DNA from 3 places in the Lysinibacillus sp. NPDC097868 genome. Region 3 is predicted to be linked to each of the others. Evidence: riboswitches for the same ligand, from Rfam matches in the RefSeq annotation. Region 3 holds a riboswitch; each other region holds the start of a gene.
The links. A riboswitch is a leader RNA that binds a small molecule or an ion and turns the genes downstream of it on or off. The one in region 3 is predicted to bind cobalamin.
Positions count from the first base shown of each region.

Region 1: linked by a shared signal. The riboswitch ahead of ACIQXJ_RS23390 (FecCD family ABC transporter permease) and the one ahead of ACIQXJ_RS17245 (ABC transporter substrate-binding protein) in region 3 are both predicted to bind cobalamin.
Region 2: linked by a shared signal. The riboswitch ahead of ACIQXJ_RS06750 (hypothetical protein) and the one ahead of ACIQXJ_RS17245 (ABC transporter substrate-binding protein) in region 3 are both predicted to bind cobalamin.

Region 1 covers NZ_JBIWBS010000009.1:42,369-45,509, reverse strand. Annotated here, with positions in the region: gene ACIQXJ_RS23395 (ABC transporter ATP-binding protein) at 1-494, opposite strand, end outside; gene ACIQXJ_RS23390 (FecCD family ABC transporter permease) at 500-1,546, opposite strand; cobalamin riboswitch at 1,694-1,887, opposite strand; gene ACIQXJ_RS23385 (YdhK family protein) at 2,064-2,645, shown strand; gene ACIQXJ_RS23380 (response regulator transcription factor) at 2,700-3,141, opposite strand, start outside.
Region 2 covers NZ_JBIWBS010000001.1:1,371,645-1,374,785, reverse strand. Annotated here, with positions in the region: gene ACIQXJ_RS06755 (GTP-binding protein) at 1-381, shown strand, start outside; gene ACIQXJ_RS06750 (hypothetical protein) at 556-1,329, opposite strand; cobalamin riboswitch at 1,587-1,770, opposite strand; gene ACIQXJ_RS06745 (ABC transporter ATP-binding protein) at 1,951-2,676, opposite strand; gene ACIQXJ_RS06740 (ATP-binding cassette domain-containing protein) at 2,689-3,141, opposite strand, start outside.
Region 3 covers NZ_JBIWBS010000003.1:77,635-80,775, forward strand. Annotated here, with positions in the region: gene ACIQXJ_RS17240 (FecCD family ABC transporter permease) at 1-800, opposite strand, end outside; gene ACIQXJ_RS17245 (ABC transporter substrate-binding protein) at 797-1,783, opposite strand; cobalamin riboswitch at 1,980-2,164, opposite strand; gene ACIQXJ_RS17250 (acyl-CoA dehydrogenase family protein) at 2,418-3,141, opposite strand, start outside.

The sequences.
Region 1 (3,141 bases), on a different contig from region 3:
GGCTCATCTAAAATAAGCACTTGCGCCTGTTGTGCTAGTGCACGTGCAACCATCACTCTCTTTTTTTCTCCTCCAGAAAGAGAACTAAAGCTGCGCGTTTCTAAATGGGCAATACCCGTTTGAGACAATGCCTCTTTTACAATATTGAAGTCTTCCTTACCGTCCATTTCAAAAAGCTTCTTATGTGGCGTTCTTCCCATGCTCACCAAATCTTTGACTTTAAAATCGAATAACACAGGTGTTTCTTGACTAACAACGGCTAAATTTTTTGCAATTGCTCTACTTGATTGCTTAAAAATATCTTCCTCATTCAATAATACAGTTCCACTTTCGGGCTTTAATAACCGATACATATTTTTCAATAGTGTAGACTTTCCACTACCATTAGGACCAATTAAACCGACAAATTGCTTTTCCTTTATTTGAATGCTTACTTCTTTTAATATGCGCTGATCATGAATGGAGAATGATACATGCTTCGCCTCTAATGTCATAGCCTTTAATCTCCTTCACCAAATGAATAATTGTTACGGCGTAGTAGCCAAATGAAAAATGGACCGCCACAAAAGGCAGTAATGATGCCAATTGGCATTTCTTCTGGAGCTATTATCACGCGTGCAATCGCATCAGCCCAAACTAAGAAAATCCCTCCTAATAATGCGCTAATAGGGATGACATATTTATAATTAGACCCCACTATTAATCGCACGATATGTGGAATTATTAAACCAACAAACCCAATGGAGCCACTTACTGCAACAAGCACACCTGTTAGTAAAGATACGAGTAGTATCAATTGAATTCGAAATTGTTGAAGATTAACACCTAATGTGACCGCCGCTTCTTCGCCAAGTAGTAATAAATTTAAATTTCGATAATGAAGCCATAACAAACCAAAAACGATGAAAAAAATAATCGCTGGAATGAATAAATTACTCCATTTTGCGCCTGCAAGACTTCCAAGCATCCAATACATAACGGCTTTTATACCGCCCTCTTCCTTAGACATCATTAACATAAAATTTGAAGTAGCAGATAAGATAAACGATACTGCCATTCCTGCTAGCAACAAACGGAAAATAGATATACGCCCCCCTACACGTGACAAGAAAAATACCAACACAATTGCTATAAAGGAGCCTAGAAAAGCAGCTACTGAAAGGGCGTAGATACCTAAAAATGAAAAAGCACCTAAAATGATGACAGCCGTGGCACCAACTGTCGCACCTGAAGAAATACCTAAAATATATGGATCTGCAATTGAATTACGGACAAGTGCTTGCACAGCTGCTCCAGCAATAGCTAAGCCTGCTCCAACAATAGCTGCAAGCATGACACGTGGGACACGTATTTGCCATATAATAATTTCCTGTGAGCGGCTCCAATCATGCTCTATCGTATTTGAGAAAATAGGAATTTTCGAGAAAATAACCTTCCATACATGTAGTGGTGTAATTGACACTGAGCCAATCATTATAGCAACCGTCATTGAAGCAATCAGTACTAAAAGAAGGGTCAATGAAAATAACATAAATTTTTTATTCATTTGCTTATTAACTCCTTATCAATCTTGATAAATACGAAGCAATAAAAAAGGGTATTCTACGCACGAATGCATAGAAATACCCTAGGTTAAACAAAGTTGGAGAAGTATCCATCAATTGTCCGTAATTGCTTGCATCCTCGTGGGCATTACAGGTATAAACTAATTGGCAGGTCTCCTGGCTTCGATTCAACGTTACTATGATTGCCTTCCCATTCTAAAAACAGTGGCTACTACATCATAGAACTCCTCGTTACAGTTGCGGGACAGCGTCGGACTTACACCGACTTCCCTTTTAAGTGGCACTTGTTAACAAGCGTCACACCATTAGTTTCTGAAATTTTAAAATTATGACGATTCTATCATACATAATTATCGTAGTCTATAGCTCCTTACATCTAGGAATCAATCTTTCCTCTTTTCAACTTCATACCAATGGATTTTTGTACAAAACTTAATCCATAATTTCTGCACATTTACTTGTTACATTAAAACAATAAATGATAAGGAGGAAATGCATATGGTATTAAAAAGAAACTGGTTCCTAAGTTTAATGGCAGTAACGGCTTTACTAATATTATCAGCTTGCTCTAACGATACAGCGAAGTCGGTGCCTACTAATAGTGAAGCAATAGATCATAGTGCAGAAGCAGACCATGGAGAAGAGATGAATCATTCAAGCTCGGGTGAAGTTCCATCCACTTTAAAAACTGCTGAAAACCCTAAATTCCCTGTAGGCAGTACTGCTATTATTAAGGATGGACATATGGCAGGGATGGCAGGCGCCGAAGCAACGATTGTTGGGGCATATGATACAACTGCCTATATTATCTCCTATGAACCGACTACCGGTGGAAAGAAAATAGAAAATCATAAATGGGTAATACATGAGGAATTAATAGATCCAGGTGTTGCCCCATTGTCTCCAGGCACTGAAGTTAAAACAGATGCTACGCATATGAAAGGCATGGAAAATGCTACTGTTCGCATTGATGAAGCGGTACAAACGACTGTTTATATGATTGATTTCCCTTTAACAACAACTGGGGAAGAAATGAAAAATCATAAATGGGTTACAGAAAGCGAACTAGCGTCAAAATAAAAACAAAACAACCTCTAAGGTTTATTCCTTCAGAGGTTGTTACTAATTATTTGTCTATTGCTTTTTATCAGCTATCTTATGCCATTTATAGCCGATTCCCCACACTGTCTGTAAATAATCATCTACAGGAAAGCCACTTTTTCGCAGTTTTTCCCGTAAATTGCGGACATGCGAATCAATTGTTCGATCTTCAATTGTGACGTTATAGCCCCAAACTGAATTAATTAAATGTTCTCTTGAAAAAACTTTATTTTGATATTCAAGAAATAGCGCTATCATCGCAAACTCCTTTGGCGTTAAAAGAATAACCTCTTGTTGAAAAGACAATTCAACGGATTCTTTATTTAATCGTAGCCCTTCAAAAATAACTACGGGTTCCTCAGTTTTTGTTCTTCTTAAAACAGCATGTATACGTGCTACTAACTCTTCCTCGTCGAAAGGCTTTAAAATGTAGTCGTCTGCTCCCAAATTTAAGCCTTTTATAATATCAGCCTGT
Region 2 (3,141 bases), on a different contig from region 3:
TTGCTTGAACCATATTATCGCTTTAAATTGAAAGCATCGAATGATTTTATCGGTCGTATGATGAACGATATCCAGCAAGCAGATGGTACTTTTGATGCCCCCGTATTAACAGAGGAACAAGTAACATTAACAGGACGTGTACCCGTTGCAACATTTATGCATTATAGTACTACATTCGCTGCTTATACGAACGGCAAAGGGTCAATATCGTTACAATTTGATGGCTACGATAAATGCCATAATAGTGAAGAAATAATAGCGCAAATCAATTACAATAAACAGGCAGATCCCGACTATACATCCTCCAGTATTTTTTGTGCGAAAGGAAAGGGCTATTCAGTTCCTTGGTATGAGGCAAAAGAAGCCATGCATTGCTTGTAATCATCCGAGAAACAGCATTTTCCAATAGCATAATAGCGATTAGGGATGGTTTTATCGGTTATTTAGTCATTTTTATTGGCGATTTCAAAAGTTAACGGCAAAATTCATCAATATTATTTACCATAATAAATGACTGAAGGCATCGAGAATATCTCGATGCCTTTTATATAAATCCTATAAAGCCTTTTTTGCTTTCGCAACAAAAGTATTAGCTGATTCCACAATTACGTAACCATTACTATTCGAAAAATCAACAAGAACCGAACCAGGTTTACTCTTTAAAATTTGTAATTGCTCAATTAATTGGAGCAATAATTGATGACCATTGCCTCGTGGATGCCAATTTAAATGATAATCATTTAAATCTTTAACCCTTTGAAGAAATTGAGCATATTCGGACTCTACATACTTTATTAAATGTACTATTTTATTACTATCTTGATTTGTATGAACTACTAACGACAACTCTTCTAAATAGGTGTGATAGAACCGCATAACCATCGAGCAAAGTAAATCATTGACTCTTGCAGCACTTAAAATGGGCTTCGGCTCTAAATCAAGCCTATCTAAATTTGGTTTAGCTCGAATCGAATCAATACGTGTTATTAAATGATACGGCTCACCATTTACTTCATAAACAATTGGATTTGTTGGCATGTACATCATAAAGCCATTCTTTTTTGTTTTCAGCTCATCCGCCACACTTGCCTTAGCAAATAGGCAGCCCTCATACACCTCATTTTGAATCCAAATGATGTCTTTATTATAGAAAATTTGATTAAATAAACGTTCTTTTTGAATAAGTCCTGTTGCTAAAAACTGATCAACAAGTGCTTCAATGACCATTCTAGTTTTTGGCTGCTTGGCAACTTCAATGCGCGGCAGTTTACAAATCTTCATATCTTCATATTGCTTTTCCTGTGTTGTACAAACATGAATCTTCGTCATACGTGCACCTCGTTTCGTACATATTTTCAAAACAAATGTTTAGATCACATAAAAACGGATTTCCTGTTTTGAGAGGAAATCCGTCATCCGGCTAATCATTATCATTCATCCAGCAACATCAAACACTGCACCAATTGGAGAGATTTGGCTCGATGCCGTATCCCTATATTTGCTTTGGTTTTGGTCGTTTGACGTACTGGGACGAATAGAACATTCTGTTTTGTCAACATGCCACCTCCTATTCCTCGTAGGTTACTGGTGTGTACTTGTAACAGGCAGGTCTCCTGACTTATGATCATTGCTTCTTTTCACCTTCCCATCATTTGACAGTGGTCTTCGAAAAGTCGCTCACATTTACAGTTGCGGGACAGTGTCGGACTTACACCGACTTCCCTTTTCAGTAAATTGCACGCAATTTACACCTATTACTACACGCTATTCAGTTGTAATAAAATTTATAGTATCGCTAGTATACTATTAAATCATATTGTAAAGTAATGGAATTTCAATGTCAATGAACAGTACAACGTATCTATTTGGACTTACAGATTAGTATAGTGTTGAGTACATTCGTAAAAATGATACTTTTCCATCCAAATCAAAGCTAATTATTTTCAAATATCATTCACTTTCCATCGCTTGAAATAGCTTTTGAGCATAGCTATCGGTGAAATTAAATCCATCTTGTTCCTTGTACTGTTCATCGACAATTTCGCCAGCTTTCATTACATAAATCCGTTCACTTAAATATGAAACTGCTTTTAAGTCATGGGAAATAAATAAAATAGCCATGTTTCTTTCTTTATTTAACGTAATTAATAAATCGATAATTTCCCGCTGAATTAAGCGATCTAAGCTAGAAACAATTTCATCACATACTATCAATTTTGGTTCAACTAGAAGTGAGCGTAATAAATTTACTCTTTGCTTCTCTCCACCACTAAGTTCAGAGGGCAGAGATTGTAATATATCGTTTGATAACTTGACCTTCTCAAGCATCGTTTGTAAATAGGTGTCCGTCAAGAATTTTTGGTGCTGCAATGGCTCCTTTAATAGTTCCTTAACCGTCCACATAGGGTTTAAAGCATTACTAGCATTTTGGAATATAATTTGGCACTTTTCATAAAAGGACTTCCGATTGTTCTTTGTGATTTGTTGATTTTGAAAATTTAAGGTCCCTTTATCAGGTGATTCTAGCTGCATAATGACTTTGGCTAAAGTACTTTTACCGCTTCCACTTTCTCCTACAAGTCCGACGATTTCGCCTTCTCCTACAGTAAGGTTTATATTTGCTAACACTTGCTGTCCTGTTCGATAGCTTTTATTTACGTTTTCTACCCGAAGCAACTAAAACGCCTCCTAAAAATGATTTGTGACAAGCCGTTTTGTATACGGATGTTTTGGTTGCTCAAAAATTTCTGTCGCTTGCCCCTTCTCGACAATCTCTCCATTTTTCATCACAACAATCGTATCCGCTAGTGAAACTGCAACTCCTAAATCATGGGTAATCAGTATAATAGTTGTTCCCAGTTGAGCATGAAGATTTTTTAGTAATGTAATAAAATGTTGTTGATGTAACATATCTAAGGCAGAAGTTGGTTCATCAGCTATCAATATGTCTGGCTCATTATACAATGCACAGGCTAGCATGCAACGTTGCAGCATACCACCTGACAACTCAAATGGATAGCAATTTAATACATCATCGGTCAAGTTTAATTCCTTTAATATAGCGGTCATTTTAGGCACAAACATTTCTTTCTCCTCGCCCATTCGTAAGGCAGTAAACATATACAATTGTTGTTTCATTTT
Region 3 (3,141 bases):
ATTCGAGTCATATGCGGCACAACTAAGCCGACAAAGCCGATTGTTCCTGAAACAGCAACTGCCGCCCCAGTAAGCATGGAGCCTCCTACTAAAATTAAATATTTGCTACGCTTTACATTGACACCTAAATGCTTTGCTCGTTCCTCTCCATAGAGCAGAACATTTAGCTCGCGTCTTTGCGTCCACAAAATAACAGAGCCAATGACCACAAATGGGGTAATCATTTGCACATACGGCCATCCTCGCATCGAGACTGAGCCTAGTAACCAGCCAATCACTTGCCGAAGCTCTTCACCTGATAACGCTATCATTAGTGAAATGAGCGACCCTAAAAAAGAACTAAAAATAACTCCGGTTAAAATAAGTGTCTCCATTTTCAGAGAACGGTCTACTATTCTGGCAAAGCTCATCACAGCTACCATCGTTAGTACAGCCCCTATCATACTGAGCGTTGGCAATGCATACAAACCGACAACTGGTATAGAGATGCCGAAAAATAGTGTCATGACAGCACCGACTGACGCTCCTGAAGATACACCAAGCGTATACGGATCTGCTAACGGGTTTTTTAACAATCCTTGAAAGGCTGCCCCTGCAATGGCCAACGATGCTCCTACAAGACCTGCGAGCAATACTCGCGGCAAACGAATTTTCCATAAAATATTGGCAGCTGTTTCATCTGCCGCTTTATTCCAAAATACCTCTAACGGAATATGAACCGAGCCTATTGATACGCCACACCAGATGCTAACGATAAGTAACGTAATGGCTGTTACATAGGCAAAAACTGTTTTACTCACTCGAAAGCCTCAGGATAGACGGCTTTCGCTAACTCTTCAAGCCCATCTGCTAACCGCGGGCCCTGACGACTTGTCGTATTTTCATCTACTTGCACAATAGCCTTATTTTTTACAGCCGTAATTGTCTCAAAGCCTGCACGTTGTGGAATTTTTGTTAAAATATCGGGCACATAATTATAAGTGACCACGATGACATCTGGATTTTTTGTAATAATTTGTTCTGCATCAATTTTGAACCAGCCATCCGTATCAGCTGCGATATTTTCGGCATGAATCATCTCTAGCATCTCCTGCATAAACGTGTCCTTGCCAGGTGTGTAGATTTCTGGTTCATCTGACGTTTCTACAAAGACTTTCTTCATCTTCACGTCCTGTAATTTTGCTTGGACTTCCTCAACCTTTGCTTTCATATTGGCAATAATTTTTTCCGCCTCTGGTAGCTTACCAGTGGCGCGACCTAATTGCTCAATCGTCGTATATGTCTCATTAAAATCACTCGCGTTTTTCACAACAAATACTTTAACACCCGCTGCTTCCAGCTGATCCATCGCTCCCCCTAAAGAAGCTATACCTGATTCATGTGCAAAAACGATATCTGGCTGTAAAGCAATAATTTGTTCTATATTAAATTCCATACTGCCAACCTTTTCTTTGTCAGCAACCTCTGGTGGATAATCATCATAATCATTAACGCCAACGATTTTATCATTTAAGCCAAGTCCAAATAATATTTCTGTGTTACTTGGAATAAGAGAAATAATTTTCTCTGGCGGTGCTTCTAGTACAATATCTTTGCCAGTAGCATCTGTTATTGTTAGCGGGAACGTTGCTTCTTCTACCTGTTTTGTATCCTGCTGATCCTGCTGATCCTGCTGATCCTGCTGCTCTGTTGTTGATTTGTCGTTTTTCGGTTCTTCTCCACATGCTGCTAGAATGCCCATTGCTAAAAATGCTGATAACCCTATTTTCCAATACTTTTTCATTGTGAGACCTCCTTAGATTGTATGTGCATTTTTCAGCTCTGTTCACTTGATTGATCGATAGAATGTTGGCAACTTATTGCCTTTATGTTCAATTATTTATCGTCAGTAGCTTTCCAAAACAAAAAAACCCCCTCGTCATCATAACGAGAGGCGGTGCTTGCACAAAAAAACCACCATCCTATCCTCGTAGGCTGCAATGTATCGTTCTATAAAGGCAGGTCTCCTGGCTCGTGCTCCAAATGCTTTTTCATGCCTTCCCAAAAAAAATTCAGTGGCATAGATTGAAAAAACTCACACTTACAGTGGCGGGACCGCATCGGAATTACACCGATTTCCCTTTTCACTTTACTTTAGTAAAGAACCTTTATAATATTCAGTTGATTTTATTATACATGAAAATAGAAATAGATAACGATAAAAAAGAGACCCTGTATTAGCGTCTCTTTTTTAAGATCGTTGATTTCCACTGTGTGCGGACACTTTACGCTTCAATCAACTAGTATAATTCTTTGAGTGCCTGGCACTACATAGAACCTAACATAATGTCGACTCCTAAATCGGAAAAATCCACTTCGTTTTCCGCGTTCCCGCAGGATAAAAAAATTTTCAAAATTGTTTGTGTGCCTGACACCCGCTACATAATTTCCGAAAAATATTGCACAGTTTTCATTGGTGCGCCTATTTCGCGCAATGCCCATGTATCTTCTAAATAAATATCTGCTAGCTTTTCATACTTGTCGCCAAATTTGACTGCCCATTCGACTGCCACTACACTTTCGTATAAATGGGCCATTTTTTCGGCTACTCCCTTTGCCTCGTACGACTTCGTAGCCTCATCCAAACGACTAAAGACTTGCAATGTTGCTTCTGTTTTCTTCAGTTGCTCGCCTACAATTTGTACTAATGAACAATCAGTTAACTTCGTCAAACGCTCGCGCATTACATGGACAAATAATTCATGGGCATTAAATTTATCTACTAAGCGAATAAGCTCAAGTGCTAAAATGTTAGCCGTACCTTCCCATACCGTAAGTACTTGAGCATCTCTAAGTAAACGTGGCGTTACAAAATCTTCGATATAACCGTTTCCTCCATGCAATTCAATTGCTTCGCTTGCGTAATGTACCGCCTGTTCAGCTGTTTCTTTTTTCATGATGGCGATATTCAAACGATTAAGAATGATGTCCTGCTCATTCCCCTGACCACTCGTTACCTTGTCATATAATTGAATAAGATCAAAAACAGTAGCTACCTCTACATGTAACTTAGCAGCATATTTCCCTAATGTATCCTGAATCATTGGGTATTGAATTAAAGGTTGCCCGAACGCATTTCGGTTTGTGACATAATGCTTCGCC